One region of the Endozoicomonas sp. ALB091 genome, then DNA from elsewhere that is predicted to be linked to it. Evidence: predicted binding sites of a transcription regulator. Region 1 holds the regulator's gene; each other region holds the start of a gene.
The links. Region 1 encodes FNR, which switches genes on or off when oxygen is low (the NO sensors DNR and NnrR bind a similar motif). Its sites were predicted from a motif close to TTGATNTANATCAA; they were not measured.
Positions count from the first base shown of each region.

Region 2: a site for FNR is predicted at 825-838, ahead of ACO6UX_RS18405 (DMSO/selenate family reductase complex A subunit). Genes of this name have one in related genera too.
Region 3: a site for FNR is predicted at 1,468-1,481, ahead of frdA (fumarate reductase (quinol) flavoprotein subunit). Genes of this name have one in related genera too.
Region 4: a site for FNR is predicted at 1,057-1,070, ahead of glpA (anaerobic glycerol-3-phosphate dehydrogenase subunit A). Genes of this name have one in related genera too.

Region 1 covers NZ_JBLYNQ010000017.1:21,149-23,343, reverse strand. Annotated here, with positions in the region: gene hemN (oxygen-independent coproporphyrinogen III oxidase) at 1-46, shown strand, start outside; gene fnr (fumarate/nitrate reduction transcriptional regulator Fnr) at 560-1,312, shown strand; gene ACO6UX_RS24055 (adenine phosphoribosyltransferase) at 1,392-1,949, shown strand; gene ACO6UX_RS24050 (hypothetical protein) at 2,085-2,195, shown strand, end outside.
Region 2 covers NZ_JBLYNQ010000008.1:420,057-422,251, forward strand. Annotated here, with positions in the region: gene ACO6UX_RS18400 (hypothetical protein) at 1-524, opposite strand, end outside; gene ACO6UX_RS18405 (DMSO/selenate family reductase complex A subunit) at 974-2,195, shown strand, end outside.
Region 3 covers NZ_JBLYNQ010000007.1:1,137,876-1,140,070, forward strand. Annotated here, with positions in the region: gene frdA (fumarate reductase (quinol) flavoprotein subunit) at 1-1,352, opposite strand, end outside; gene ACO6UX_RS16810 (amino acid permease) at 1,630-2,195, opposite strand, start outside.
Region 4 covers NZ_JBLYNQ010000008.1:149,071-151,265, forward strand. Annotated here, with positions in the region: gene glpA (anaerobic glycerol-3-phosphate dehydrogenase subunit A) at 1-988, opposite strand, end outside; gene ACO6UX_RS17360 (MIP/aquaporin family protein) at 1,565-2,195, shown strand, end outside.

The sequences.
Region 1 (2,195 bases):
TCAACCGGAGATGAAAGAGAAGACGCTCTTCTCAAAGGTTATCTGAGTAACACTCCGGAGCAATCACCAGGCTCCGGAGCCCCTCTCCCGCCAGTACCGACAACGACTGATCATCCCGCACAGAACCGAAACCTCTCTGCAGCTCACCGGTTTATCAGAAAAAAACTGAAACTGACGACGACTTGCCACCACTATCACATTGATTTACTTGAAACATAAGTGCAAAATCTGCCATGTCCGTTAAATACCACGAACGAAAATTTAATCCTGTGACATAAGACAATGTCAGATTGATTTTCAGGGATAAAGACACACAACCACCAGGAGCCATGACCATACCATGATCAGGGTCAGCCCTGAGCTTGATAGATGACACGGCAGATGAGAGCTCACCGGAACCACCGCAGTTTATGACGCATTGCTGAAGCAGCACCAAACCCCTACCCTGGGTCTGCCCGGTTGCGTACATACCTGATTTACACTCCGGTAACACTTTTCATACACTTGGTTTTCCATAAACAGTGTCGAATTTCGCCAAATACGACTTTGAGGCCTCTCAATGACGTCAAAGCCCAACGTCCGACAGCCGAGCCATGTGGCCTGCAGAGACTGCAGCCTCAGCTCACTGTGCCTGCCACTGGCACTGAGCATTAAGGATATCGATCAGCTGGATCACATTATCAAGCGTGGGCGTCCTTTGAAAAAAGGCGAACACCTGTTTCTGGAAGGTGACCCCTTTACCAGTGTCTTTGCTGTTCGCTCAGGGGCTCTCAAAACCTACACAGCGACCAATGAAGGTGAGGAACAAATCACCGGATTTTACCTGCCCAGCGAAATTCTTGGCCTGAGCGGTATGGATACGGATACCTATCCGGTGTCGGCCCAGGCGATGGAAACCACCATGATCTGCGAGATTCCTTTTGAGCAACTGGAAACCCTTTCCGATCAATTCCCGGAATTGCGCCGACATCTGATGCGCCTGATGAGCAAGCGTATCCGTGAAGACCAGCAAATGATGATGCTGCTGTCCAAGAAAAACGCCGATGAACGTATTGCCACCTTCCTGATTAACCTGGCCAGCCGTTTTCGTCGCCGGGGTTTTTCTTCCCAGTCGTTCCGTCTGTCCATGTCGAGAAATGAGATGGGGAACTACCTGGGTCTGGCGGTAGAAACGGTTAGTCGTGTATTTACCCGATTCCAGAAAAACGGCCTGATCTCCGCCGTGGGCAAGGAAATCGAAATTCGCAACTCGGTTGAACTCTGTGCCCTGGCCGGGGGAAAAACACTGGAACCGATTGCTACCAACGCCTGACTTTATCCTCTAAAGAAGCTACCCTTTGAGGTGGCTTCTTCCTTTTTATCCATTGACTGACAGCGGCATGCTCCCTCCCATGCATACAAACGAATGTTCATCCGTTCAGGAATATCTGCGAACGCAAATCAGAACCATCGCGGACTGGCCCCATGAAGGCATCCTGTTTCGGGATATCACCACACTGTTTGAAAACCCGGAAGCCTGGCGTAAGGCCGTGGATGTCATGGTTCAGCGTTATGAGAACCAGACTTTTGATCGCATTGGCGCGCTTGATGCCCGCGGTTTCCTGCTTGGCTCGACACTGTCCTATATCATGAACAAGCCGCTGGCACTGTTTCGCAAGAAAGGCAAACTGCCAGGCAAAACCCTCAGTGTCGAGTATGACCTTGAATATGGCAAAGCCGTACTGGAAATGCATGAAGACACCATTAAGGCCGGTGAAAAAATTCTGTTAGTGGATGACCTTATCGCCACCGGAGGCACACTGCTGGCTGGGGATCAGTTGATTCGACAAGCAGGAGCCAGCACACTGGAAGCTGCAGCTATCATCAATCTGCCAGACCTCAAGGGCGCTGACAGACTCAATGCGGCGGGCATTCCAACCTATGCCCTGTGCAATTTTGCCGGTGAGTAAAACCACCCTCAGTTCAGAATTTCAGGGATGATACGATATGTCTCTTAGATCCAGGGTTAATGTCTGGATCTGAGAGCCCCTCCCGCAGTTACAGGACGCACAGACCGGGATCTACCCGGGAAAAGGACTTTGCAAATGGGAATATGCGCCAAGGAACTAAGGCACTATGTTGTTCGCCCCGCACTCAAGCATCTGGGTATGTGGAGCCCTACTGCTGAGAACCTGCTGCTTGGTACCGCAGCCAGA
Region 2 (2,195 bases), on a different contig from region 1:
TATTTGCCTGCTTCTTTAATGATCCATTCAGACGGTTGGTGCAGTAAATAGCCATTTACACCAAGGTGTCCTGAGGTTAAAGGTGATTTGCTAAACAGGGAGTGCTTTCTGTGGTAACTCTCTGCTATTTTCTCTTCCAAAACATGCCAGCTGGTAATTTTCTTGGTGTATGTGAACCAGCTGCACGGTTCCCCCGAGTCATTCGAACTGACATCTTTTTTATAAGCCCAGAGCATATGGCAGCCGGGCGCAGGTTTCAGAACCGTAATGACCTGGTCTGGCCTGGTTCCAAATTGATCCGGCCGCTTGGCTTCTATTGCATATTGGGCACCGGGTGATAATAAACTCACTGGTCTGTATTGATCGCCTGAACCGGCAGCTTGTAATGCATTGACAACACGAACCATCATTCCGCCAAACTGACCGAATGCGGCAACAGGATTGTATTCCTCTTTCTTGCCGCCTGTCGGTGGTGGATGAAATCCTGACGAACCAATGCTTGCTTCCGCCTGAGGTATGGACATATCAAGGGTCTCAATGAATTTAAAATCGTATATCGGACTGCATGGGAGTAAGGCTCCGCCTGAGTGAAATGAGCACAAACTTCAGACACCGAAAATATCGAAAGGTTCCCCGTAATCTGGCAGCCCGGGCAGGTGCCATGCAAAGCACAGCGGCGGAAGTACCGCCGCAGCCATGTCACCGAAGTGGCAGTGCAGTTTTGTCCTCAATAATCATGATCAATTACAGGGTGCGCCGTGCTCTGTAGCGTGCTCGAATAAGTTCCTACCCTCTTCAGTAATTGCCTCAAACCCGGCAAAAAATTGATCCAGGTCAATCGGTTGTTTGTTGACCAGCTCGTATTATCAGCACTATTTCACCAGTTCATTATTTGTACAGAGATGCATTTTGTCAGGGGTAACACTACCTGTTTGTGTGCTGGTTTCCGGTTTTAGTGATAACGGTAAAATAAATGAAGAAACTTCTCGATAGTGCGCTGTCGTCTGTCATCAAGCGAAGAACGTTTATCAAGTGGGGGACTGCTGCGGGGAGTGCCGCTGTTGTCGCTGGCAATGCGTTGCCTCTGAAAGCCATGGCAACGGATTCAACGCAGGCAAGAGCCGCTGGAGACAAGGTGACCTGGTCTGCCTGTATGGTGAACTGTGGCAGCCGCTGTCCTCTCCAGGTGCATACCAAAGATGGCGTTATCACCCATGTTGAATCGGATAACCGGGGCGATGACGTATACGGTGATCATCAGATTCGCGCCTGTCTGCGCGGTCGCTCTATCAAGCAACGGGTATACAACCCTGATCGTCTGAAATACCCCATGAAGCGGGTTGGCAAGCGTGGCGAAGGCCGCTTTGAGCGCATCAGCTGGGATGAGGCGCTGGATACCATCGCCAGACAGTTAAAGTACACCATCGATACTTACGGTAACGATGCGATCTATTATCAGTATGGCTCCGGAACCCAGGGCTATAAAACCGACGGTCCTTTTGCCTCCAAGCGCCTGCTGAATATGCTCGGTGGCTTTCTGCCTTATTACGGTAACTACAGCTGGGGACAGATTCAACGTGCGCTGCCGTTTACTTATGGCGGTGGACGTCCAGCGGCGTTCGGCAGTTTCACCAGTGAAATCGCCAATGCAGAATTGCTGGTCATGTTTGGTTACAACCCGGCAGAGACCCGCATGAGTGGCGGTGGGGAAATCTACGAGCACATCAACTCGGTGAACAGCAAAAATGTGCGTACCATCATCATTGACCCGCGTTATACCGACACCATGCTGGGCAAAGAGTCTGAGTGGATTCCAATCCGCCCGGGGACCGATGCTGCCCTGGTAGAAGCCATGGCCTGGGTGCTGATCAACGAGAAGATGGTGGATGAAGCATTCCTCGAGGCGTTCTGTGTTGGCTATGATGAAAAAACGCTGCCAGCCAGTGCACCGAAGAATGGCCACTACAAAGCGCACATTCTGGGCCGAGGTGCTGATGGCATCGAGAAAACCCCGGAGTGGGCGGCAAAAATTACCGGTATTCCAGCGAAAAAAATCATTCAGCTGGCCCGGGAAATTGGCAGGGCCAAACCTGCCTACATTATTCAGGGTACCGGTATTCAGCGTCAGGCCAACGGTGAACAGGCGAGCCGTGCCATCTGCATGCTGCCAATTCTGACCGGCAATATTGGCCTTG
Region 3 (2,195 bases), on a different contig from region 1:
GCGTTACGCAGACTTTCGATGGCTGCCAGGTGCGCTTTCGCCTGATCCAGCAATTTGCGTTCATCAGACATCACGTTCTGGCTGGCAAAATCCGCCGCACTTTCACCGGCAACCTTACCGAAGACAACGGTCTCTGCCAGAGAGTTGGAACCGAGACGGTTAGCACCGTGCATACCGACGCTGGCACATTCACCGGCAGCGAACAGACCGGCCAGATCGGTGGCACAGTTGATGTCCGCTCTGACACCACCCATGGTGTAATGAACCGCAGGACGAACCGGAATTGGCTGATGAACCGGATCCACTCCCAGGTAGTTTTTCGCCAGGGAACAGATCAGTGGCAGACGCTCAATCAGCTTCTGTTCGCCAAGGTGGCGCAGGTCGAGGTGTACCGCATCACCCAGTGGCGTTTCAATGGTGCGGCCCTTGCGCTGCTCTTGCCAGAAGGCCTGGGACAGCTTGTCACGCGGGCCCAGTTCCATGTATTTGTTCTTTGGTTGACCAACCGGAGTCTCTGGCCCCAGGCCATAATCCTGCAGGTAACGGTAACCATCCTTGTTCAACAGGATACCGCCTTCACCACGACAACCTTCTGTCATCAATACACCGGAGCCTGGCAGGCCGGTTGGGTGGTACTGAACAAACTCCATATCACGCAGCGGTGCGCCAGCACGCAGGGCCATGGCATGACCGTCACCGGTCACAATGGCACCATTGGTATTGAAACGGAAAATACGACCAGAGCCGCCTGTTGCCAGCACCACTGACTTCGCCAGGAATACTTTTGGTTCGCCGGTTTTCACTTCGATAGCAACAACGCCCTGGGCACGGCCATCTTCCATGATCAGGTCAGTGGCAAAATACTCATCGTATCGTTCAATGGATGGGTACTTGGTGGACGTCTGGAACAATGTGTGCAACATGTGGAAGCCAGATTTGTCGGCAGCAAACCAGGTGCGCTCAATCTTCATACCACCAAAAGCACGAACGTTTACGTCACCGTCGTCCTTTCGGTTCCAGGGGCAGCCCCAGTGCTCCAGGCGGATCATCTCTTCAGTGGCGTGGGACACAAAGTAATCCACTACATCCTGATCGCAGAGCCAGTCACCACCGGCCACCGTGTCAACAAAGTGGTTTTCCAGAGAGTCATGATCCTGAATGACACCGGCTGAACCGCCTTCTGCAGCCACCGTATGACTCCGCATAGGGTAGACTTTGGAAATCAATGCCACTTTAAGCTCAGGATTTTTTTCGGCAACGGCAATCGCAGCCCGAAGACCGGCACCTCCGGCACCGACAATGGCTACATCAGCCTTTATGACCTGCATACGCAAACCTCTACCGCCGTTCACCACCATCTCCGGGAAGGTCCCAAACAGAGACAGCCAGCGAACTGGCCAAAATGAATAATAAGAGAAGGGTTAAAAATCTAGAACTGAAGTTTATATAAACCTGAAATTAAAGCCATTGATATAAAACAAAAATAAATCAACATTTCGGAAAACCCGTAATTTCAAGACGACCCAACAGGATCAACCACTATAAACAACCGCTTAAATTACAAGGCACGCAGATTTATTGTTTAATTAACAAAGGTTCACTTTTAATTATTAACTTACACAAAAAAACCTATAGCCTCGAAATAAATTGAGACACAATGATGATACAGCCAAATACAAAACAGGTTGACATCAAAACCGTTCCCCCGGGTGCCCGAAACGGGTTTTCATAGGCCGGTTGCTTTCTTAGTACATAGACCATTGCCGTAGGCAGAAGGATAGCCAGAATGGCCAGAGCAACCGCCGCATAACCCAGGGCGGCGACAAAACCATCCGGAAACATAATGGCAATAATAACCGGTGGGATAAAGGTCACCAGGGCGGTCTGCAGCCGATGAATGCGGGTATCCGCCCTTTGCAATAAGTTGGCAAGATAATCAAACAGCCCAAGGGCAACGCCCAACACGGATGTCAATAACGCCAGATCAGAAAACAGGTACAGAATAGTGTGTACATTTTTATCACTGCTTAATGCTGAAATTAAATGAGCCGTTGCCCCGGTTGACTGACTGATTTGCAGCAATAAGCCCTCGGGCAATACCCCCATCACCGCCACCAGCCACAAGATATAAACCACCAGCGGGATCAGGGTCGCTAACAAAAAAATAAGGGGAATATGCTGCAGCTGCTTCTTTT
Region 4 (2,195 bases), on a different contig from region 1:
TCCCCCGGCTGATATTTCGACCCGATGGGTCATCTCCCAGAGAGACCAGCGGGCGAACACCGCAATAGGCACGAAGTACACGGGTCCTGGCCATGATCGGACAGAGTTTCTCACCCTCAGCTAACAGAACGTCAACCTCATCGGGGTTGACCCGGATATTCTCGATGTCACTGTATGGGATTTTCTCCGAGGTGGTACCAATAAGCGAGATGGTGTCCCCGGGAACCAGAATGTCGGCATCGGAGGGTTTGCGGCAGCGGTTGATCACCATACCATTAATGCGGTAATCAACAATCAATAACGAGCCTTTGGCCGGGAACATATGAATGGCAAGGTCTGCGTATTCAATAATCTGCTGCCCCCAGATACCGGCAGCATTCACCACCTGCTGAGCATGGATATCCACTTTTTCACCGGTTTTCAGACTGATGCAGTGTACCCCCCGTACCCGGCCATTGTTGATGATCAGGCCAACGACTTTGGTATAGCTCATAAGGCGACCGCCGTATTCTTCTGCATCAAGGATGTTGGCCGCAGTTAAACGAAAAGGGTCAACGGTACCGTCTGGAACACGGACTGCACCCAGCAGTTTGGGATTCACATTTGGCTCAATGCGCAGAGCATCTGCAGGTGTTAATGCCTCGGCCTGTATACCCGCAGATGTACAGGCGGTAATGAATGTTTCCTGAAAGGAGAGTTCGTCCTCAGGCAGGGTGATGAACAGCCCACCGGTCTCTTCAATACAGTGGCTGGCCACTTTCCTCAGAATCTGGTTTTCACGGATGCATTCAATGGCAGAGTGAGGATCGGTCACTGCGTAGCGGGCACCGGAATGGAGCAGACCGTGGTTACGCCCGGTAGTACCGTTGGCGATATCATCCTTTTCCACCAGGATGGCACGCATTCCCCGTTGAGCACAGTCGCGAAGAACGCCCGCTCCGGTGGCACCCCCACCGATGATGACAACGTCGGTCTCTATCTGCCTCATTGAATTTGCTCTTGGATGTTCGTTTATGTTCGCAATGAGCACTATAAATAAACGGCTCTATTCAGAAAATGACACAAATCAACAGAAAGGCACGAGTTGTCATCCGGTCATAAAAAAATCGCTGCCCGAAAAAGACAGGCCGCTTGTGCTTTTGCGGGAAGCGGGTAGCGGCCTTAACTAGTACATCATTTCAATGAGTTTGATGTGTACAATCTCCGCTCAGGACGAACGGAGCTTGGGAGTCATTGATAGAAGGAACCCATCAATTACATTGAAACCATGTACTAGGTCAGATGCGGAACTTATTGCGGAATAATTTCTTAGTGGTTAATTGAAGCTCATGATGCACATGTTAAGAATTGTGTTCTGTTAGTTGTTTTTGTGAGTATTTCCCGAAGCTGGCTGTCTTTTTTGGCAATTGCTTGATTCATATCAATCTTAAGGGTTGATAATGTTTGTTTTTATTTGCAATATTTTGTCGACAAGAGGGCATTTGTTGAGTTCTTTATTTTTAATAAACGACTATGCCTTAATTAATAAATATTAATCTGCGTAAAGCAGGTGGAAGTAGCCATTATGAGAAAATCATTGCTTGGGGAATGTCTTGCCGAGTTTATAGGCACAGGTCTTCTTATTTTCTTTGGTGTGGGTTGTGTCGCGGCGCTCGTTCTGGCTGGTGTTGATTTTGGTCAGTGGGAAGTGTCCATCGTCTGGGGGCTTGGTGTTGCCATTGCCATCTATGTTACCGGCGGCATTTCCGGTGCTCACCTGAATCCGGCAGTCACGCTTGCATTAACTGTTTTTAAAGGCTTCGACAAACACAAGGTCGTGCCCTTTATTGTTGCCCAGGTGTTGGGTGCTTTCTGTTCTGCGGCCCTGGTTTACTTCCTGTACAGTGGCTTATTCGCTGATTATGAGTTGACCCATCATATTGTTCGTGGCTCTGAGGAGAGTCTGGCCACAGCGGGTATTTTCTCGACATATGCCAACCCGGCACTGACTAACCTGCAGGCCTTCGCTGTCGAGTTTGTCATCACCGCTGTGCTCATGGGCGGAATTCTGGCTATCGGTGATGAAAATAATGGTGTTTCCAACGGTGCGCTTTCTGCCCTTCTCATCGGTATTCTTATTGCTGTTATCGGTGCCTCTTTCGGCCCTCTGACCGGTTTTGCCATGAACCCGGCACGGGATTTTGGCCCGAAACTCT